Linked DNA regions of Cellulophaga algicola DSM 14237. The protein of the gene in region 1 interacts with the protein of each later gene in a pairwise test. Links are inferred from orthologs where the notes say so. Each region holds a gene or a part of one and is shown on either strand. Other genes may lie near its edges.

Evidence for each region.
Region 2: the proteins of ileS (region 1) and CELAL_RS12880 interact in binary tests that used the Escherichia coli proteins (3 or more experiments, as listed by UniProt). The link is inferred for Cellulophaga algicola DSM 14237 from one-to-one orthologs.

The regions. Positions count from the first base shown.
Region 1 is NC_014934.1:1,387,642-1,400,316, forward strand. Bases 3,232-7,197 are described here. They hold ileS (isoleucine--tRNA ligase), read right to left. Parts: upstream 6,837-7,197; coding sequence 3,432-6,836; downstream 3,232-3,431. Other genes in these bases: CELAL_RS05955 (TraR/DksA family transcriptional regulator), read right to left, coding at 3,232-3,426; CELAL_RS05965 (hypothetical protein), read left to right, coding at 7,031-7,197. In the rest of the region: excinuclease ABC subunit UvrC, read right to left, coding at 1-553; CELAL_RS05940 (5-formyltetrahydrofolate cyclo-ligase), read left to right, coding at 1,071-1,631; CELAL_RS05945 (lipoprotein signal peptidase), read right to left, coding at 1,643-2,299; CELAL_RS05950 (hypothetical protein), read right to left, coding at 2,335-2,955; more of CELAL_RS05955, read right to left, coding at 3,046-3,231; more of CELAL_RS05965, read left to right, coding at 7,198-7,471; CELAL_RS05970 (TonB-dependent receptor), read right to left, coding at 7,531-9,960; DNA repair protein RecO, read right to left, coding at 9,944-10,663; CELAL_RS05980 (hypothetical protein), read left to right, coding at 10,812-12,675. UniProt on the Escherichia coli protein: Catalyzes the attachment of isoleucine to tRNA(Ile). As IleRS can inadvertently accommodate and process structurally similar amino acids such as valine, to avoid such errors it has two additional distinct tRNA(Ile)-dependent editing activities.
Region 2 is NC_014934.1:2,981,822-2,993,334, forward strand. Bases 1,609-4,412 are described here. They hold CELAL_RS12880 (substrate-binding domain-containing protein), read left to right. Parts: upstream 1,609-2,383; coding sequence 2,384-3,442; downstream 3,443-4,412. Other genes in these bases: CELAL_RS12875 (hypothetical protein), read left to right, coding at 1,609-2,348; CELAL_RS12885 (sugar ABC transporter ATP-binding protein), read left to right, coding at 3,452-4,412. Outside these bases: thrS (threonine--tRNA ligase), read right to left, coding at 1-1,070; more of CELAL_RS12875, read left to right, coding at 1,461-1,608; more of CELAL_RS12885, read left to right, coding at 4,413-4,978; CELAL_RS12890 (ABC transporter permease), read left to right, coding at 4,997-5,965; CELAL_RS12895 (mannitol dehydrogenase family protein), read left to right, coding at 5,976-7,472; CELAL_RS12900 (carbohydrate kinase family protein), read left to right, coding at 7,472-8,353; CELAL_RS12905 (mannitol dehydrogenase family protein), read right to left, coding at 8,420-9,910; CELAL_RS12910 (NUDIX hydrolase), read left to right, coding at 10,133-10,858. UniProt on the Escherichia coli protein: Part of the ABC transporter complex RbsABC involved in ribose import. Binds ribose. Also serves as the primary chemoreceptor for chemotaxis.

The DNA.
Region 1 (12,675 bases):
AATCCTCACAAGGTCCTTTGCAGTTTTTAAGATGGTATTCTAGGCAAACTTTATACTTACCCGATTCTATTTTTTCTTTTGACAAGTCATAATTACACGTTCGTAAAGGGTACACACTTTTGATTAAATCTAAAAGCGTCTTAACCGTTTTCATACTTGTGTATGGTCCAAAATATTCCGATCCGTCCTTTATATGTCTTCTGGTTGGGAAAATCCTGGGGAAACGTTCATTTTTTATACAAATCCAAGGATATGATTTATCATCCTTTAATAGTACATTATATCGAGGCTGATATTTCTTGATTAAATTGTTCTCTAAAAGAAGTGCATCAGATTCTGTAGGAACTACAATATGCTTAATACTTCTAATCTTTTTTACTAAAACCCTTGTCTTACCAATTTCATGGTTTTTAGTAAAATAGGAGCTTACTCTTTTCTTTAAATTTTTTGCCTTTCCAACATATAAAATTTTATCTTCAGCATCATAAAACTGATATACCCCTGGATTATTAGGCAGTGTACTTAGCTGTAATTCTAAAGAAGGTTCTTGCATTAAATTAATCTGAAAATTTGATCTACCTATTAAGAAGGTAAAATTACTTTGTTTTTAGCAAAAGCTATAGTTTTTAAAAGATTTTAACTTGAAATACGGAACATTAGAAATTATGCTAAGAGATGTATTTCTTAAATTAAGAAACTGTAAAATGACAATCTAAAAATAAAAGGCGAAAATCCTATTGGATACATTTCTTATAAATTGCATTAAAAATTTGATTATCACTAATTTATATACTATTTTTAAGAAGTAAAATTTTCCTACAATTCCTACAAAATCATAAATTTTCACAAAAAAAGTGCATTTCATCGATTTATTGGTGCACTTAGAAGAATTCTATTGTTTTTTTATTTACATTTAGGATATAGAAAATTAATATTGGTATGGACAATTACATTATAACCTTAGGAACATATTTAATTTTGATGCTTTTTTTCAAAATATATGTAGCTGTTTCAGCCAAAGAATAGGTGTCGAATTAAAATAAATTATTGCGTACTAATTAAGATTTTACATGGATAAAAAAAATCTTAGGTTATTGTACACTGCTAAACGCGAGAAACTATCTCCTGAAGAAATCATAGAGGACAGTATTTCTATTGCAAACAAGCTACTTCAACTTCCCATTTGGACTAAAAATAATTTTCACTTATACCTATCGATCTCAGAAAAGAAAGAGATAGATACTAGTTTTATACTTTCTATTTTACAAGGGAAAGATAAAAATGTCATTTTATCTAAAATGACAGCTTCAAATTCACTTCAACATTTTCTACTCACCGATAATACCTTTCTGAAGAAAAATAAATGGAATGTGCCTGAACCTGTAGGCGGCATAGAAATTGCCACAGCTACAATAGACGTGGTATTTGTGCCTTTACTCGCTTTTGACACCCTAGGAAATAGAGTAGGCTACGGAAAAGGGTATTATGATAAATTTTTAGCTGAATGCAAGCCAGACTGTATAAAAATTGGACTTTCCTTTTTTGATGTCTCTGAAAATATTACCGATATTCTACCCACCGATATTTCATTGGACTATTGCGTAACACCCGCTAAAACCTATCAGTTTTAAAGGTTTAAATTTTAAGCCTCTAAAACTTCAACATTCTCTTCTTCTTCCGTTTTAGAAAATGCCTTTTTATTAAAAACAAGCAAGATGCCCACTCCTGTACTAATTGCCATATCTGCAATATTAAATACAGGCTCAAAGAAACTAAAGGTATTACCTCCAAAATAAGGAACCCATTCTGGCCATACCGCATTCTCTATAAATGGAAAATGAAGCATATCTACTACTTTACCATGAAAAACACTCCCATAAGGATTACCAGAAAAAGCTGTGGCAAGCTCTCCGCCATAAACACTTTCACTAAAAATCATCCCATAAAAAACAGAATCTATAATATTTCCTAAAGCTCCTGCAAAAATTAAAGAAACGGCAATGGCTAAAGTATTCGATAAATTTTTCCTCACAGTATCATACAACCAGTATCCAATACCTACTACAGCAAATAATCTAAAAACAGTTAAGATTAACTTCCCAGTTTCTTCTGAAATAGGTAAAAAATCACTGATCTTGGTTCCCCAAGCAGCACCTGAGTTCTCTATAAACACAAATTTAAACCAACTAAAAACCTCAAGGGTTTCATTATAGGTGAAATGTGTTTTCACATATATTTTACTTATTTGATCTACAACTAAGATAATTAAAACTAGTACTATTGATTTCTTTAAACTCATGCTTACTTTATAAACGTGCTGCAAAAATAGTTATATTAATTGATTTTCTTGAGATGTATATTTCCTGTGACAGATTTCAAATCATATACCTTATTCCCAAGAGGAATATCTTCGGATTCTAGCTTTCCATATTTGGTAGCTGCACGTACCTTCCCTGCTTTTGCATACAATGTTATGGTACCACTTTGCGTTTTCACAGACGTATCTAAACCCGTATTGTTAAGAACACAATTTCCGTCATTCAAGGAGACCTCCAAATTGCTATAGAATCCTGAAATATTTACATTGCTAGACCCCCCAAACAATCTTACTTTTAAATGTTCTGGTAAGCTAATGTGTAATGAAATGGAAACTACTTTATGAGCGCTTAACTTATCATTAGGCGCTTCAAAATTTAAATTAAATCCCGTATCAATCAAAAGAGTAGTGCCTTCTTCGTGCATATTTAGAATAAGCTTATCGCTATATTCCCCTGCCATTTTTGCTTCAACTATTACCTTATTTGTTTTTGTAGTTTTAACAAACACAGCATAACACTTGCTAGCATCTATTTCTATAGCCGTATCTGCAGTATTAAAGATAGTTTTTTGAACTATCTTTTGAGCATTAGATTGCTGCAGCGCTATTAACAAAAAAATACAACAAAGTACTTTCATTTTAAATTTCATATAAACAAAAAAAACCTATGTCAATGTACTCTTAAAGCAACACTAGACACAGGTTTTATATTTTGATTGAAGAAAAAATTACTGCATGTTCTTAGCCTCGATACTTAAGGTAGCATGCGGAACTAATTTTAACCGCTCTTTATTAATTAATTTACCAGTAACTCTACAAACACCATATGTCTTATTCTCAATACGAAGCATAGCATTTTTTAAATCGCGAATAAACTTCTCCTGACGAATTGCTAATTGGGTATTAGCTTCTTTACTCATCGTAGCAGAACCCTCTTCAAAAGCTTTAAATGTAGGCGAAGTATCATCCGTACCATTATCGCCATCATTCATATATGAACTTTTCAAAAGCTCTAAATGGCTTTTCGCTTTTTCAATTTTTTCCGATATAAGTACTTTAAATTCTGCTAAGTCTTTATCAGAGTATCTAACTTTTAAATCTTCAACCATAGTTTTTAGTGTTTTTGGATAAACAATTTGGTGTTTACCTCATCAAAGGCAATATCTATACCGTTTTTTAATTCTTCTTCAAAACTTAGCTCAGCAGTTAATGTTTCTGTTTTAATATAATCTAAATTACATTTTACAGCTTCTTCTACCAAATCGTTTTTTAAAATTTTTACTTCTATTTTATCAGTTACTTCAAAACCAGAATCTTTTCTTAAATTCTGAATTCTATTTACCAATTCTCTAGCAATACCTTCTTTTCTTAAGTCATCATCAATAGTAACATCAAGTGCAACCGTTATAGGCCCTGAAGTTGCTACTAACCAACCTTCAATATCTTGTGAAGAAATCTCCACGTCTTGCAGCTGTAAAATACTACTTTTATTATTAATTTCAATTGAAATTTCGCCCTGTTGCTCAATTTTTTGAATATCCTCTTGCGTAAATTTAGCTACTTCACTGGCAACCAGCTTCATATCTTTGCCAAATTTTGGACCTAAAACTTTAAAATTTGGCTTTATTTGTTTCACTAATATTCCAGAAGCATCATCTAAGAGCTCAATTTCCTTTACATTTACTTCAGATTTAATTAAATCTGATACCGCCAAGATTTCATTTCTCTGTTTTTCGTCTAATACAGGAATCATAATTTTCTGTAATGGCTGTCTCACTTTTATCTTTTCTTTCTGACGAATAGAAAGTACTAAAGATGATATTGTCTGCGCCTTTGCCATTTTACTCTCCAATTCTTTATTTACGATATTTTCATCATAAACTGGGAAGTCGGCCAAATGTACACTTTCAAAATTTTCTTTGTGTGTTGTATTCGTTAAATCCTTGTAAAGTCTATCCATAAAAAATGGCGCTACCGGAGCAGATAATTTAGCTACTGTCTCTAAACAAGTATATAATGTTTGATAAGCAGAAATCTTATCTTTCTCGTATTCGCCTTTCCAGAAACGTCTTCTGCATAAACGCACATACCAGTTACTTAAATTCTCCTGTACATATTCTGATATGGCACGTGTTGCACGTGTTGGTTCATAATCTGCATACGCCTCATCTACCGTTTTTATCAATGTATGTAGCTCAGACAACACCCATTGGTCTATCTCTGGTCTTTCATTTAAAGGAATTTCCTTCTCTTTATATTGAAAATTATCAATATTTGTATACAAAGCAAAGAAAGAATACGTGTTGTATAATGTTCCAAAAAATTTACGTTTTACTTCAGCAATACCTTCAATATCAAATTTTAAATTATCCCAAGGGTTTGCATTAGATATCATGTACCAACGCGTTGCATCTGCACCATGTTCATTCATGGTCTCAAAAGGATCTGCTGCGTTACCTAAACGCTTAGACATTTTCTTCCCTTCTTTATCTAACACTAATCCGTTTGATACTACATTCTTATACGCAACGGAATCAAAAACCATTGTAGCAATTGCATGTAAAGTATAAAACCAACCACGTGTTTGATCTACTCCTTCTGCAATAAAATCTGCAGGAAAGGTTTTATTATCATCAATTAAATCCTTATTTTCAAAAGGATAATGCCATTGCGCATACGGCATAGAACCAGAATCAAACCAAACATCTATCAAATCGCTTTCGCGTTTCATAGGTTTTCCTGACGCAGAAACTAAAGTAATCTGATCTACTATATTCTTATGTAAATCTATTTTATCATAATTTTCACCAGTCATATTACCGACTTCAAAACCATCAAAAATATCTTTTTCAAGAACCCCAGCGTCTAATGCTTTTTGCATTTCTCCTTTCAGTTCTGCAACAGAACCAATCATGATTTCTTCCTTACCATCTTCTGTTCTCCAGATTGGTAATGGAATACCCCAATAACGAGAACGTGATAAATTCCAATCGTTTGCATTTGCCAACCAATTCCCGAACCTACCTTCTCCTGTAGCTTTAGGTTTCCAATTAATGGTTTGGTTTAACTCAAACATTCTCTCTTTAACCTCGGTAACTTTTATAAACCAAGAATCTAATGGATAATATAAAATAGGCTTATCTGTACGCCAACAGTTAGGATAACTGTGCACATACTTTTCTACCTTAAATGCTTTATTCTCTTCTTTTAATTTAATAGCAAGCTCAACATCTACAGAACGTTCAGGTGCTTCACCATCTTCATAATATTCGTTCTTAACATACTTACCACCAAACTCTTTTAATTCTGGACGAAATTTACCTTGTAAATCTACTAAAGGCACAGGGTTGTTATTTTCGTCTAATACTAACAATGGCGGAATTTCTGGTACCGCTTGTTTTGCAACCATAGCATCATCTGCTCCAAAAGTAGGTGCTGTATGTACGATACCTGTACCATCTTCTGTCGTCACAAAATCCCCTGCAATAATTCTAAATGCATTTTCTGCATTTTGATAGGGCAATACATAAGGTATAAGTTGCTCATATTTTACACCAACTAAGTCTTTACCTAGAATAGTAGCATCTAAAACTAAATATGGTATTTTCTTATCGCCTTCTTTATAATTAGCTAATGCTTCTTCTGTTTCTACAGCTTTAAATTTACCAGCAAATTGCTTCCCTAACAATGGCTTAGCTAAAACTACGGTAATAGGATCAAACGTATATTGATTAAATGTTTTTACTACTACATATTCAATCTTGGGACCAACAGTTAATGCGGTGTTTGACGGTAAGGTCCAAGGCGTAGTTGTCCAGGCTATAAAATGAATATCTCCTTCAATATCCTTAAAAAACGCAGGTAACGTTTCGCTAACCGCCTTAAACTGAGCCGTAACCGTAGTGTCTGTAACATCTTGGTAGGTGCCAGGCTGGTTTAATTCATGCGAACTTAACCCTGTACCTGCTTTTGGAGAATACGGCTGTATCGTGTAGCCTTTATAGATAAGACCTTTATTGTAAATTTCTTTTAGTAACCACCAAACAGTTTCCATGTACTTGGACTTATACGTAATATATGGATCTTCCATATCTACCCAATATCCAACCTGTTCCGTCATTTTATTCCAAACATCTGTATAGCGCATTACTGCTTTTTTACACGCAGCATTGTATTCTTCTACAGATATTTTTTTTCCAATATCTTCTTTAGTAATTCCTAACTCTTTCTCTACACCAAGTTCTATTGGTAAACCATGAGTATCCCACCCAGCTTTACGTTTTACTTGAAAACCTTTCATGGTTTTGTACCGAGGAAAAATATCTTTTATGGTTCTCGCCATTACATGATGAATACCAGGCATACCGTTTGCAGAAGGTGGCCCTTCAAAAAACACATAGCTCTCTTTGCCCTCGCGAGAAGCAATACTTTTTTCAAAAATATCGTTCTCTTTCCAGTATTTCAAAATCTCTTCTGCAACCCCTGGTAAATCTAATCCTTTGTATTCTGAAAACTTCATAATAACTACTTCTGGTACTACATTTTAAGCCTGCAAAATTATAAATTTAGATTGAATAAATAGGTGTTCCTTTAAAATGATATGCAGGAATAATTCAAAAGACAACATTTTGGTAATCTACCGCAAAAAGCAAAGCATAATAATTATGGTTATCTTGCTAGTCATTAACTATTATAAATACAAAAATTTAAAACATGAAAAAAGTTATTTTAAGTGCCGTAATGATGCTTGCATTAAGTACTAGTTTTATTTCTTGCAGAGAGACTGAAGACAAAACAAAAGAGGCAACAGAAGCTACTGAAGAAGCTATCGACAACGCTGGTGAAGAATTAAAAGACATGGGTGAAGACGCTGCCGATAAAGCTAAGGAAATGGGCACAGATATGAAAGATGCTGGAAATAAAGCTCTTGAGGAGACTAAAGAATTAGGAGAAGATGCTGCTACTAAAATTAAAGAAGCTGGTACTGAAGTTAAGGACGCTGGAACAAAAGCAGCAAAAGATGCTAAAGAGCTAGGAACTAAAACTGTAGATGGTGCCAAAGAACTAGGTGCTAAAGCGGTTGACGGTGCAAAAGCTGCAGGTACTGAAGTTAAGACAAGTGCCGAAGAAGCTGCTGCTAAAATTAAGCAATAAGCTTGTATTATTATAAATTAGAAAATCCCTGGCAAAATATCTGCCTGGGATTTTTTCGTTTAAAAGGTATACTCTAATGCTAAAACAAGATTTATTCCAGGAGCTACAATCCCAGAAGAATAGCTGCGATACCTTTGATTTGTAATATTCTCTAAGTTAATTGTAGTTTTTAAAGTGTTTGAAAGCGCATACTGCGATCTAAAATTTAAAGTATACCAAGATGGCGCGTATGGATTACCATTTGAATCTGCCGCATATATATATTCTTTACTACGTTCTGAAACCGCTAAATCATCAAAAGCCACTTCTCCATTAAAGTTTAAAAACAAATCTGTTTTTAATTTCTGATTTTTCCAAATGCAATGAACATCTCCAAATGTTGGCGCTACATGCCTTCCAGGAGAGTCCGTACCATCATCCTCTTCCTCTATTCCTTTGGTTAAGGTAAGATTAGAAGCTAGAGACATGCGTTCTGAAAACGTTACATCTACACCAAATTCAAAACCATATACATAAGCCTTTGCCGCATTCTGTATAGCCTGTACATTGCTTAACTCACCATTATATTCCATTTCAGTCATGCCATTAAACTCAAAATCTCTACGCACTAAAGCATCCACCATATACGTATAAAAAGTGGCTCCTTTCAACATCACTTTGTCTTTAATATTTTTCTGAATACCTAGCTCCATATTATAAGCATACTCTGGTTCTAAATCTGGATTTGGAACTACAACAGACCCGGGTTCAGAATCAAATATCTTACCCACATCGTCAATATTAGGTGCTCTAAAACCTGTAGACGTATTTGCTGTTATTTGCAAATCTGCCTTTGGAAACCAACTCAAACCCAAACTACCCGTAAGTGCTCCTGTACTTAAATCTGCATTATCAAACGGAAAACTATAATAGGTATCCTCAAATTCTGCAGCTACCCACACATGGCTGTAACGTACACCAGAGAGTAAAGACAAATTTGGTTTTGCTTTATATTCCGCACTTACATAGCCTGCCAAAGTTTGCCAAGTAGAACCATCAGGATACCGACTTGCTGTAGCGGCAGTTTCATTCGTATTAATGTCTAACTGAGTCCCAGAAGAATGTACTTTATTAAAAATATATTCCCCGCCGTAATACAAACGCAAATCTCCGATGCGTTTATTTTCAAAATCTATATTTGTAGATAGGGCATCTACTTTTTCTTCGGTACTATAGCGCATAGCATCTTGAAAACCTCTATCGTGCCTGCTTTCTTCAAAATGCTGGTAAGCAGTAGTGACCTTTAGGCCATCATAAAATTTGCCTTTTCCATTTTTGTTGAACTGCAAATTACTCATCAACCATTTTTGAGGACCATAATACCATTCTGCAGAACGTAAGCCGTCTCCCGCACTATTGGGCCTAATTAAACGATCATAACGCGAATAATCTGAGGTTTCTGAATAGTAATTACTCCAATTTATATCCCAATTTGAGTTGGGTTTGAATGCTATTTTTTGAAGCAAGTTAATTTGATTATATCCTGTGGGCACCTGTAACCTATTATCTGTGTTCGCTAGTAAAACATCTTTCCCATTAGTAGTCTGTACATAGTTTTCTCTCAAATAGGAATCCTCTCCATACTTCCCCATTTTTAAATCCCCAAAATCACTGTATGAAACACTTGTTAAAAAAGCCCATTGTTTTTTCCCTATATTAAAATCGACATGTGCCGTGTTTTCAGTGTTTGCAGTAGCATACCTGTAATTTGAAACTCCCTTAAAAAGAGTTCCGTCAGTTTCAGAAAATTCTACTTTTTTAGTTAAAAAATTCATGACCCCACCAATAGCATCACTACCATAGATTACAGATCCTGGACCAAAAATAACTTCCGTATTTTTTACAGAAAAAGGATCTATTGAGATTACATTTTGAATGTTTCCGCCTCTAAATATGGCATTATTCATACGCACACCGTCTACAGAAAGCAATAACCTATTGGTCGAAAAACCTCTAATCATAGGACTACCACCACCTAGTTGGCTTTTTTGAACAAATACTTTTCCGCTATTTTGAAGTAAATCTGCTGCAGTTTGTGGAGCAGAAAAAGCAATTGATTTTGCATCAATAGACACTATTTTCTGAGGAATATCTTTCTTTTGTTGCTCCCATTTAGAAATAGACATGACTACTTCATTGAGTTCCTGAGCTTTTGGAAAAAGATATAAGGTATTATCCTTTTTCAATACGACTGCTTTTGATGCTTTAAAAAAAGCATAGCCTAGATGCTTAAAAAAGATGCGTTCGTTTTTATCAAAGAGACTCAAATCACATTTTCCATCAAAATCTGTAATACTAGTCTTTGATTTATCGGTATTATAAACGGCAACATTTACGATTGGTTCTTTTGATTCCATATCTAAAATAGTAATTTCCTGCCCAAGTAAAGGCACAGAAATAAGGAATAATAGAATTGCAAGAGTTTTATACATGCTAACTAAAAACTTCATTTAAAATAGCAAGCGATTTAGGTTTTCTAAATCCGTGCAAATGTAATTCATAATAAAGAATTATTGATTTCAAGAGCTCTTGGCGCTTCTTTTTATTCATCTTTACCGCGTGTATTGCATCAAAATTTATGCCTAAGAACTGTTTAAAGAAATATAAATTTTCACCTAACAACATTGGATTTAGTGATATTGAATACGAGAAGGCTCCTTCTAACAAATCAAAATAAGGGGCATTACTTTCGGTGGCATCTGGATAAAAACCAAAATACTTTGTTAGAAGTATTAAGAAATAAAGATGAAAATTTGAAATTTCTTCATTAGCATCTAACCATTGTAGGGATGCTTCTAAAAATTCAAATAAATTAGCATTATCCTCTTCTTCCTGAATACTATTACTCAGCATTTCTGCCAAGAAGAAAGTTAAGGCGTTTTTAGTAATGTCCGTATGCAAACTTTGGTAATGATAACTAGGCTTTGCTTCTCTAACCGTTTCCAAAGTACCTTTGTTTTTATGATACGCGACTAACTCTAATTGCATCAATGGCTGAAAATAAGCTGTTTTTAATTTTCCTTTTTTAGACGCAAAGACCCCTTTAAGCAAATACGACTTTAGCCCGTCTGATGCTGTAAATATTTTCACAATCAGACTGGTATCTCCATATTTTAAAGCGGATAAAACTATGGCTTTGGTGGTGACTTGCATCTTGCTTTTTAGAGTACTGCAAAGATAGGGTTTTGGTTGGTTAGAATATTCAGGTAACCACAAGAGTAAAACACTACTTAAGTGAAGAGAACTACATGCATAGACTAATTATAGAATATAATTCATATATTTAATAAAAAAAACTTAAATGCGGAACAATTTTACTCTACTTAAAACATTTACACTCATTTTAATTGCTTTTAATTTCTCATGTCAAAAATATGAGGAAAACACAATTACGGAGACTACTAGCGCTGAAGAAAGCCTTATTCCTGAAAGCATCCACTATCAATATGCTGATGATGCAGAAAAAAAAGAACTAACCAATCTCTTAACAAATCAATTATCAAAATTTGGATATTCTAAAAAAGATATAAACCTAGAGATGAACCAGAACCCCATCATGGAGCGCACCGACTCTAATGGAGCAAAATCTTATAGCATGCTCTATGGTAAAATTGATTTTGAACTTCCTTATTTTTACAACGTTGTAATTAAAAAGAGGACAGATGGCACATACGAAACTCCTTTTTTAGTCCGGTACGAAAATAACCTAACCTTAAATTCTCTTCTAGGAAAGTCCATAAATAATATATCATGGGAAGCTACGGTTTTGCCATTAAAAATTACACCCAAAACAGCAAGATATCATGAAGAAGAAGAAGATCCTTGTGCTGTTCTACCTTTATCAAATTCAGGTAATAGTGGCTCCTTCAACCCAATAATTACGCTAATTAAGAACAAAGAGAGAGAAGAGCCTTCTTCACCTTCTAGCCCAATAGGTGGAAGTAAAAATACAGCTATTCTTGAAATATGCTCACCTACCATACAAACTACCACTTATGAATGTAACGGACCCAATTCAGATACTGATCATCCTGCTGGGCCTAACTCTGGTGATAGTGGAGATAATTCTTGCGGAGATAGTTCTACAAATTTTGGAGGCTCTGGAGGCGGATTCATTGTTGGCCAAGCCTGCTACCAAATAGAGGTGGAAATAGTAGGTGGAGTCTATGCTACAGTTCAGGATTATTCAAATAGCATAGAAGAATTTAAAGGAAAAAATTATTGCATGTTATCATTGGGCAGAGAAGCTATGGAAATAAGCAGAAAACAAAACAAACTATCCTCTGAAGATAAAGATTATTTAGGCAAACTAAACTTTTATTTAAATCAAACCACTCCTCCTGCTGAAGGATGTGACGATTTTAATCTTTACATTAATGATGAAGGGATACTTAAAATTAAAAGAACATTTAACATTATTGAAGATAATAACCCTTTCAACGGCCTTTCATCTAGAAATATAGTTTTTGAAGAAAAATGCCCCACTTTAGGTGGCGTAGGTATTAATATTCCCACGCAAATTAATCTACTTATTAATAAACTAAACACATTTACACTATCTTCTGACCCACTGAGCCAGGAAGGAATTATATTTTTGTTAACTCCCGAAAATTGGCAAATTGCAAAAAGTATTGATACCTATGTAAGCAATAATAACAATAGTACAAAGGCTATAGAGTTTGCTAAAGCTACGGTTGAAGTACTTACAAACGGCTCTGAGAAAGAAAAAAAAATAGCAGAATCATTTCTAAATGACGATATCCATTCTGCATTTGATATTATATTCGAGGGTGCAACTTATACAAATGGACAATGCCCTCCTGATTGTAACGATATGGTTTTTGATGCGCCTGTTGATCTGACAGCGAGCATCTTCATAGGTTTTGCAGATGGACTATTAAATCTTTACCTAACCACAAGCCTTTATGATCATAACACTGAAGAAGGAAGAAAAAATAGAGGACTATTAACAGCTAGACTTTTAAAAGAATCCGGTATTTCTATTCCAGATGATATTAACCCAAACATTTTATACGAAATGTTTAGGATTAGAAGCCGTAAGCTAACATTGGTATTAGAACCGGCTAATCAAGACTTTTTAGATACTTTAGGTGATTTAAGTATTAGCTTACTAGATGTAATGTCTCTTGTTTCCCCAGGCTCAA
Region 2 (11,513 bases), 1.6 Mb from region 1 along the record:
CGCTTAGGTAAATCTTTATAAGAATGTGGTTTAAAATTATAAACTTCACAGTGGTGCGGACAATTCATTGGTTTTAACAAGAATTCTTCATCCATTTTTGGAGTTTTGATAGGTTGAAAACTATCTGCTCCATATTTAGCGTAGTGACCTGAGGTAACATATAATTCTTTCTGGCCAATATGTGGTGTAATCACCATTTCGTAACCTGCTTTCTTTTGAGCTTTTTTCAAGAAATCTTCTAATCTTTCTCTCAAAGCAGCTCCTTTAGGCAGCCATAAAGGTAGGCCTTGACCTACTTTTGCAGAGAACGTAAAAAGTTCTAATTCTTTACCTAATTTTCTATGGTCTCTTTGTTTTGCTTGCTCTAATAATTCTAAATATTCGGTAAGCTCTTTTTGTTTAGGGAAAGAAATACCATAAATTCGGGTAAGCTGTGGTTTGTTTTCGTCACCTCTCCAATAAGCTCCTGCAACACTTAGAATTTTAATAGCCTTTATAATTCCTGTGTTTGGAATATGACCACCTCTACATAAATCTGTAAACGTGTCATGATCACAAAATGTGATGGTGCCATCTTCCAGATTTTCTATAAGCTCAACTTTATACTCGTTGCCTTGTTCCTTGTATTTTTGTAATGCAGCTGCTTTAGAAACAGGGTGCATTTTAAAGTTATGTTTGCCTCTAGCTATTTCTATTGCCTTCTTCTCAATTGCAGGAAAATCTTTGTCAGAAATAGAGGTATCACCTAAATCAATGTCATAATAAAATCCGTTATCAATAGCAGGCCCTATGGTTAGTTTTACACCAGGGTACAATTCTTCTATGGCTTGTGCAACTACGTGGGAAGACGAATGCCAAAAAGCTTTTTTACCTGCAGCATCATTCCAAGAATACAATACAAGAGAGCCGTCCTCTAATAAAGGAGTGGTAACTTCTAGTACTGTGTCATTGAATTTTGCAGAAATTACATTTCTAGCAAATCCTTCGCTAATGCTTTTAGCTACATCCATTGGAGTGCTTCCTTTTTCGCACTCTCTAATACTACCGTCTGGTAATGTAATCTTAATCATACTAAAAATAGTTATATGATGTAAAGATAAGGTCATCAAAAATACTTTCAATAATATTTTAGGTACTTTTTTATAAAGCCGGTGCTAAATAAGAGGATTGTTTAAATAACATTGATAGTTTTTTTTAGTGATTGGGGTGTGTGTTGTGAGTAGTGCTACTTATGTAGGTATAAGTAATTGTTTGATAATGTATATAAGCGTTTTTAGTACGTTATTATTTATATTTAAATTAGTGTGATAAGGCGATATTGATAAAATATTACCTTATAAATTGATTTTAAGGGATTTAAATATGTTAAAATTTATGGTTATGTGAATTTTTATACTATTTTTGAGCAAACGTTATAATGACGTTTAATATAAAATACGAACCGAAAATCATTTTTAAGAATGAAAAACGTAAAAAAAAGACCAGTAAATAAGACGTTGTATTTATCTCAAGTCTTACTAAAAGCTAATCGTTTGAAAATGTTATCTATAGCTTTTGTTAGTGCTGTGTTCTTCTTAGGGGTAAATGTTGCTACAGCACAAGAAGATCAAATGGAAGAAGATAATTATAAAGCCTTTAATGCTAGTGGTCATTTAAAAAACATGCATACATGGCATGGTTTTGTTGTTCATCCTGGTGCCGTATTCGCTACAAGCCTAGAATATAAAACTAGAAATCAGAAATTTACATTAGGAGTGTGGGGTGGTGCAAGTTTAACAAGTGTAGATGTTATTAATAAAGACACTGGAGCATATGTAAATGCTAATTATAAGGAGTTTTCAATGTATAGTTCGTACCATTTTTCTGATAAATTCTTTATCGAAGCAGTATCACATAATAATTATACGGGTGTAGAGGAAAGAGGAGACAAGTTGCAGTATTGGAGTTATGATAAAACGCAAGGGTATAATTTTGTAGATTTAAACTTCGGGTATACGATTGCTGATAATACCTTATTATACTTTGCTACTATATTAGGAGGTGGTTCTGGTGATTATGAAGTCCAGACCAATGGTTCTTTGAGAAATTCTTGGACGCACTATTTTGAAGTAAAAAGTAAAGTTTGGGAGAAAGAGGATTACAAATTATCTGTTTTTGCAGGTGGGGCTTGGTCATTTATAAACGATACATCTTTTTATACAGAAGGTGTTGGTAATATTATTAATGTAGGTGCAACGCTAGGTAAGAATATAAATTTTGGAAATTATAAAATGCCAGTAGAAGTCACGGCTATGTGGAACCCTGAAAAGGAGAAAACAGTCTTGCAATTAGATATTATGCTTTTCTAGTAAAAAAAAAACTCAACAAAAAACAACAAAAACAAATGAAACTAAAAAACCACCTTTCCATAAAAGACCTAATAAAGGTATTTGTGGTATGCTCAGTACTCTTGATAGTAGGCTGTGCAGAACCTATTGAGAAATCAGACAATAGTAGAAAAAGTGAATCTAGTGATGATGCACTTATCGAAAGTGCTATAGACCTTTCGGGGAAAACTATAGGGTATTGTTCGCCAACATTAAATGCTCCTTATTATCAGGCATTATTGCAAAGTATAAAGGAAACAACGGAAAAAAACGGAATGACTTTTTTATCTGCAGATGGTCAAGATGATATCAATAAGCAAGTAGCTGCTGTAGAAGACTTAATTACTAAGGGTGTAGATGCTTTATTATTGAATCCAAAAGATCCTGATGCACTTGTGGGGGTAACTAAATTGGCGAAAGCTGCTGGCATTCCGGTTTTTATAATCGATAGCTCAATAGATCCTTCTGCAGAATATGTAACAACAATTCAATCTAATAATTTAGCGAATGGTGAGTTAGCAGGTGAATGGTTGGCTAAAAAATTCGGCAAGGAAAAAATGAATATTGCTTTATTAAGTGGTAATGCAGGAAACCCTGTAGGTAGAACACGAAAGCAAGGGTTGTTGCAAGGTATTTCGGAAGAGCAATTAAGAAGTTTAGGGTATATTGATTTAAACATACAAACACAAGCCTACACCGATTGGTCGTATGCAGGTGGTTTACAGGCTATGGAAGATATTTTGGTAGCACACCCAGATATAAATGTGGTAATTACCGAGTCAGACGTTTGTGTGCTCGGGGCTATAAAAGCAATAGCACAGGCAGGTAAGACAGATGATATTCTTATTGTCGCAGGTGCAGACGGACAAAAAGAAGCAATTAAATACATTATGGAAACCGATTTCTATGGTTGTACCGCGATGAATAGTCCTGTACAGATAGGTAAAAATGCAGTTATCTACGCAATTCAGTATATGAACGGAAAAAAAGATTTTTCAAAAACGTCTTTTACTGCTCCATTATTGATTACTAAAGAAAATGCAGCACAGTATTACAATCCTAATGCATTGTTTTAATTCTTAATTATGGCTGATATAGAAAATACGAAAAGCAAATATAGGCTTGAAATGTCCGGAATTTCGAAAAGTTTTGGGATTGTTTCAGTTTTAGAAGATGTAAACTTGAAAGTAAAGCCTGGGGAGATTCATGCATTACTAGGAGAGAATGGCGCAGGTAAATCTACCTTAATGAAAATATTAAGTGGAGTGCACCAAAAAGATACAGGGAAAGTGCTGCTTAATGGTCAAGAGATAAACCCTAAGAATACACATGACGGCCAAGTTTTGGGTATCAATGTGGTGTATCAGGAGTTGTCTTTAATAAATGATTTGTCTGTAGCAGAAAATATATACCTGCATAAATTAGGAGCTAGTAAATTCTGGATGAATTGGAAAGAAATAACTAGAGATGCACAGGAGTTAATTAATTCTTTAGGTTTTGATATTGATGCATCTGCTACTGTTAGAAATTTAAGTATCGTGCAAAAGCAAGTGGTAGAAATAGCAAAGGCGATTTCAGAAGATACTAAAATTTTAGTGTTAGATGAGCCTACTACGGTATTTGATCCTACAGATACTCAAAAACTCTTTGATAATTTATTCAAACTAAAAGAAAAAGGAATCTCTATAATTTACATTTCGCATCATTTAGAAGAGATTTTTAAAATTGCAGATACTGTAACGGTGCTTAAGGATGGTGTAGATACGGGAAGTATGCCGGTTTCAGAAACTGATACAGATGCTGTAATTCGATTGATGATTGGTAGGGAGTTAAAAGATTTGTATCCAGTTCGAAACATAACAATTGGTGATGTTCCAATTTTTGAAGTTAAAGACTTAACAGCTAAAAATACTTTCGTTCATAATGTATCATTTTCTGTAAGACCAGGAGAGGTTTTAGGTATTGCTGGATTAGGTGGGAGTGGAAGAACAGAAACTGCAAAATTAATTTTTGGAGCAGATAAAAAGAAATCGGGTAGTGTTTTCTTGAATGGAGAAGAGCTCAAAACAAAATCTCCTGTAGATGCTGTTAAGAAAGGAATAGGATTAGTTTCTGAAAATAGAAAAGAAGAAGGCGTGTTTTTGCCGCTTTCAATCCGTAAAAATATTAGTGTTACAGATTTTAAGTCTATTTCTAAAAAGTTTGGGTTTATCAATGTAGAAAAAGAATGTAAAAACGCTCAGAATTTAATAGATAAACTTAATATTAAAACACCTAGTTCAGAAGTTCCTGTGGCGAACTTAAGTGGTGGGAATCAACAAAAAGTAGCGCTTGCAAAATGGTTGAGCATAGATAGTAAGATAATTATTATAGATGAACCTACCCGTGGCGTAGATGTTGGAGCAAAAGTAGAAATCTATAACCTGATTAATGAGGTTGCTAAAAAAGGTGTTGGAGTCATTGTTATTTCTTCAGATATGCCAGAAATAATGGGAATCGCAGATAGAATTCTAGTAATGTATAAGGGGTCTATCTATGGTGAATTGCCTAAGGAGAAGTTTTCTGAAGAAAACATACTTCGTTACGCAATAGGCAAAGCTTTAAAAAATTAACTCAAAAAAACAGCAACAATGGCTTTAACTTTAAAACAACAACTTAGTAGTCCAGGCGGAATGCTTAAGTTTTTAATAAAATACAATACCATATTTATTTTCTTAATTCTGGTATTGTTCTCAGCACTTATTTCAGATGTGTTTTTTACATCAGTAAATTTAAGCAACCTTCTAAAACAGGTTTCAGGTATTGGTATTATTAGTATAGGTATGTTAATTGTAATTCTCACAGGGGGTATAGATTTGTCTGTGGGTTCTATGGTTGCGCTATTAGCTGTAGCATTTGCAATTCTGGTAAATATTTTTGCTTTACCAATAGCAATCTTAATGACTATTGTAATTGGTTTTGGCTTAGGGAGTGTGGCTGGTTATTTGGTAGCTTATCAAAAAATGGCGCCCTTTATAGCAACATTGGCATTAATGACTATAGCGCGGGGAATGGGTTTTATATACTCCAAAGGTTCTCCGGTAACCTTCAAGACATATGGTGGTTTGTTTATGTCAGATTTTGCAAATAATTCTTTTTTAGGTATTCCTAATATCGCAATCGTATTTTTTATAATCGTAGCAGGAGCTTTTGTAATGTTACGGTATAATGTTTTTGGGAGAATAGTAATTGCGATTGGTAGTAATGAAGAAGCATCTCGTTTGTCGGGAATCAAAGTTAATAAATATAAGTTTTTAGTGTATGCTATCTCTGGATCTTTAGCGGCAATTTCTGCTATAATTGTGGCTTCTAGAACAAACTTAGGATCTCCTAATATGGGAATGGCTTGGGAACTTGATGCTATTGCTGCAGTAGTTATTGGTGGTGCAAGCTTAAATGGGGGTAGAGGTTCTGCAATTAATACCTTAATGGGGGTATTGATTTTAGGGTTGATAAGTAATATTCTAAACCTTTTAAATGTACCCTCGTACCCACAACAAGTTGTAAAAGGCGGAATTATCATTTTTGCTGTTTTGTTACAGCGATTTGAAAACAAATAATAAAAAATTTATGGAAAGTATGAAGTTGAATGCTCAAAATTTGAGCAAGTTTGAAGGTAAGGTTGCTGTTCCTACTTATGATAGGTCTTTGGTAAAGACGGGAATTGTTCATGTAGGAATAGGTGGGTTTCATAGAGCCCATGAAGCCTTGTACACAGATCAATTATTGCATCAAAAAGGGAATGAAGCTTGGGGTATTTGTGGAGTAGCACTTTTAGATTTTGATCAGAAAATATACAATACGCTTAAAGATCAAGATGGACTTTATACGCTCATTGTAAAAGAATTAGATGGCTCGCTAACAAAAAGAATCATCGGTTCTATCGTAGAATATTTATTTGCACCAGAAAACCCTGCTGTTGTAATAGAGAAAATGGCGAGCTTAGATACCAAGATTGTAACACTAACAATAACAGAAGGTGGTTATAATTATAATGAAGCTACAAAGCAATTTGATTTTTCAAACCCATTAGTGCAGCATGATTTAGCATATCCTTTAAAACCAAAAACAATTTTTGGATACCTTACACAAGCCTTAAAACTTCGTAAAGAAAGAGGGCAAAAAGGAATAGCATTACAATCGTGTGATAATGTTCAGGGAAACGGACATATGTTGCAAAATATGCTGATGAGTTTTGTGGAGAAAGCAGCGCCTAGTTTACTAGAGTGGATTCAGAAAGAAGTATCTTTTCCTAATAGTATGGTCGATAGGATTACTCCTGCAACAAGCCAAATAGACATCATTAATTTAAAGGAAGACTCGGGTATTGATGATCAATGGCCTGTTGTCTGTGAGCCTTTTAAGCAATGGGTTATTGAGGATCATTTCGTAGCAGGTAGACCAGCATGGGAAAAGGTAGGTGCTCAATTCGTTTCGGATGTTGTGCCTTATGAAAAAATGAAGTTGAGTTTATTAAATGCAGGCCATTCTGTCTTAGGTATTTTAGGGGCTTTAAAAGGATATGCTACCATAGATGAAGTGGTTGGTGACGATGGAATAAATAATTTCCTGAAATTCTATATGGATCATGAAGTGACACCAATTCTAGGAGATTTAGAAGGTGTAGACTTAGAGAAGTATAAGGAGTCATTGCTTCAGCGTTTTGGAAATATTTATATAAAAGATCAAATAGATAGAATTTGCTCAGAAACGTCTGCAAAACTTCCAATCTTTGTGTTGCCTACGGTAAATGCGCAACTTAATGAAAACGGCCCTGTTCAGTTTGCAGCGTTTGTTATTGCTGCATGGGCAATTTATTCTTTAGGTGTAGATGAAAATGGAAAATCGTTGATTATTAAAGATGCTTTAGCTGATGTTTTAAATAAAAAAGCAATAGAAGCTAAAAGTGATCCCAAACAATTCTTATCAATCGAATCGGTCTTTGGGGATTTAAAAAAATCGGAAACATTTGTAGCTGCTTATAGTAAGTCATATCATGATATTTTAAAGTATGGTATAGAAAAGTGTGTGGTAGATTTGAATGATAAGATGCTAAATAAAATATAATGAGTGATATTACTTGTTTCGGAGAAGTACTTTGGGATGAATTTCCAGAGCATAAAAAAATAGGAGGAGCTCCATTAAATGTAGGTATTCGTTTAAATTATTTTGAGAATAACGTATCGGTTATAAGTAGAATTGGTGCAGATGAAGATGGTAGAGGTATTTATGAGTACATCAAACAAAACGGAATTAATACAGATGGTCTACAGGTTGATGATAAATTAAAAACAGGAACTGTTAAAGTGGTTTTGGATTCAAAAGGTTCTGCTTCTTATGATATAATGTATCCTAGAGCTTGGGATCATATAGAACTGTCTTCAACTGCCGTAAAAACAGTAAAAGCTTCGGATGCTTTTATCTATGGTAGTTTAATAGCGAGAACAGAAATGTCAAAAGAAACACTTTATGAGTTGTTGAAAATTGCTTCTTATAAAATATTTGATGTCAACTTAAGAGCTCCGTATTATGCTAAAGATGTTTTACTTTACTTAATGAATCAGGCAGATTTTATTAAGTTCAATGATGATGAAATTTATGAGATAAGTAAAATGTTTGGTTCTAAAACAATTGGGTTAGAACATACGATACAATTTATGGCTAAAAAAACAGGAACAAATGCAATTTGTGTTACTAAAGGTAAGCATGGAGCTGTCCTATATATAGACGGTGTTTTTTATCATAATTGCGGTTATCATATAGATGTGGTAGATACTGTGGGTGCTGGAGATTCTTTTTTGGCAGGATTGACGAATATGTTGTTAAAAAGGGCACAACCGCAAGATGCAATTGATTTTGCTTGTGCCATTGGCGCACTAGTGGCAAGTAAAGCGGGTGCTAATCCTGAAATAAATCAAAAAGAAATTGAACTAATGATGACTTCGTAGCATTGGAATTATTTTTTGTTGTTGAGTGGCCGCACTTTAATCATGGCATGGTTAAAGTGCGTTTTTTTATAGCATTTTTTTATTCATTAACACCAAACATTCTTTTATGGGGGTAGAGCGTAGTTTGGATAGGTAATACTTAAATCGTTCTTGAAATAAGTCGTGCGTAACTAAATCTTTAAAGAAGGCATTTTTTTCTAAAAACAGTTGTGGGTTTTGATGAGAAAGTGCTGCAGTTCTAATAAGTTGATTGCTTAAGCTGTCTTGAATATCAAAAGAGTGTCCAAAATCATCAATTCCGTCATAATATTTACACCATGCCGCTATTACAAATGTTCCGTATTCTATTGATTGATGATTCGTTATTTGATCTTTAAGTGTAGGGAATACAAAAATTGGAATTTTTGACGAACTCTCTTTGCAGATTCTAGAAAGGCTATCATTTATATGAGTGTTTTTAAACCTCTCAATAACTTCCTTGGTATAGGCTTTAAGGTTGTGTTGGTCTATGTTTTGAAAATTAGGATTAACCTCGGTTTTAATAAAACTTTCTAAAAAAAAGATAAAATGTTCGTCATTGGCAACTTCGTGAACGTATTTGTACCCATTCAGCGTTCCTAGAATTCCTAAAATAGAGTGTCCTGCATTTAAAATGCGAAGTTTAGTGTTTTCATAAGGCTCAATATCTTGAACAAACTCTATTCCAACTTTATCCCAATCGGGTCTTCCGGCTATGAAATCATCCTCAATAATCCATTTGCTAAAAGGTTCGCAAACTACGGGCCATTGATCATGAATATTATAGGTTTCCTTAAGTAGTTCTATGTCTTTAGTGGTAGTTACAGTTGTAATTCTGTCTACCATAGAATTAGGGAAGCTAGTATTTTTCTTTAACCATGGTAATAACGAAGGCTCCGTTTTTTCTACATAAGTATAGAAAGATTTTTTTATAGTAGCTCCGTTAGCTTTTATATTGTCGCAGCTCAAAATAGTACAACCAGGTAATCCTCTATGTTTGCGTAGCATAAAAGCTTGTGTTAAATAGCCAAATACTGTTTTAGGATTAAACTTACTTATGGTATCTTCTTTAACTTTAGGATGTGTTAGGTTAAATTCTCCTGTTGTTTCATTTAAATGATAACCGTCTTCTGCAATGGTGAGCGAAATTATTTTAATATCTGGCCTTGCTAATCGTTCAATTGCTGCTAAAGGATTTTCTGGACCGTAGAAGTATTCTATAATAGAAGCTATAATTTTATATTCTTGAGTGCCATCAGCATTTTTTATAACTAAAGTATACAGGCCATCTTGATCCTTAAGTATATTGTATATTTTCCTGTCAGACTCTAATAAGTCAATACCACAAATTCCAAAATTTAATTCATCATGTTTTTCTATAAGTTCATGGATGTAGTAAGCTTGGTGGGCACGATGAAAATTAGATAATCCAATATGTGCAATACCAGTCTTTATTTTATCACGATCTATTTTTGGTTTAAGGATATCTTTAGATAGGGAATGAGTGTTTTCAGTATTTAAATAGAGCAAATTTGACATAGGTACTGCAAAAAGATTAAACTGTGAAATTAGATATTCCTTTTAAGGTCTTCGTTTTAGTAAGCTTGGTATCTTACTAAGATTAACTAGCTGATAAATTTACTAAAAAAGAAGTTGAAATCAATAGCTTTCATTAGAGTAATGACTTACGTGCTTATGTTGGTCTTGTGTTCGTGTTGGATGTTTTAATTCCTATATTTGTTACTCACAGTTTAGTGGAATATGGATTTTAGAAAAAGAGATAATGTAACGGTAGATTGTGTCGTTTTTGCTTTAGACACAAATGGCCTTCATGTGTTGTTGCGTAATAGGACCTTAAATATGTATGATGATGATTTCCTAGAAATCAATGATTGGGTAATTACGGGGTACTATGTTTTTAAAAGCAAAACATTAGAAGAATCCGCAGATCTTATTTTTAAAGAAATAACGGGAGTTGCGCACACGGATAAAATTCAATTTAGAACCTACGGGAATCCAAGTAGAATAGAGTCAGAAAAAGATTTGCTTTGGGTTCGCAGTAGAGGGGTGCAAGCACAAACGATGGCTATAGGGTATTATTACGCTTTACCTTTAGATGTTGTTAATCTTAAGCATGATGGTTTTAAATGGTTTAAATATCAAGCATTACCAGAATTGGGCTTTGACCATCAAAAAATAATAGTTGATGCATATGAAGATTTAAAAAAGAAAATAATGACAGAGCCTATTATCTTCAATTTTCTTCCTGTAAAATTTACATTGAATGATTTACAATTTGCATATGAGTCTATATTAGATGTCAAAATTGATAATCGTAATTTTAGAAAGAAGTCTTTAGGTAAACCTTATATAGTACCCTTGAATGAGAAAAGGAAAGGAGTTTCAAAAAAACCTTCTAAACTATATGTATTCAGTAAAGATGTGTATGATACTGTTAAAGAGAAGGATTATATCATAAGTGTATGATTGTTTAAGTAGGGAATCTTGTAACTAGGAGAAAAGCATATTTCATTACCTACTATTCTTCATTAATAAACAAAAGGATACTTTTCAAATAAGGCCATAATTTTTTTGTTCGTGTTAAGTCTTTGTTTCTAGGGTGTTATGGTATTATGAAAAAAAGATTAATTTTTTTTTACAAAAACGCTTGTGGGTTTCAAAAGAGGGTGTATATTTGCAGCCGCTTAGGGAAACAACGATACGGAGATAAGCGTTAATAGATATAGAAATAAAAGTTCATTGACATATTGTAAGACAGCGTTTAATTACTGGAAACGGTAATTAAATAAATTGAATTAAAGAATTAGCTTAAAGAATATTAAGGGCTAGGATTCGGATGAATTAGATGTTGAATTAAGATGTTATATAATATTTACAAAACAACGATGAAGAGTTTGATCCTGGCTCAGGATGAACGCTAGCGGCAGGCCTAACACATGCAAGTCGAGGGGTAACAGGGAGCTTGCTCCGCTGACGACCGGCGCACGGGTGCGCAACGCGTATGCAATCTACCTCTTACTAAGGGATAGCCCAGAGAAATTTGGATTAATATCTTATGTGGTATATGACTGGCATCAGTTGTATATTAAAGGTTACGGTAAGAGATGAGCATGCGTCCCAT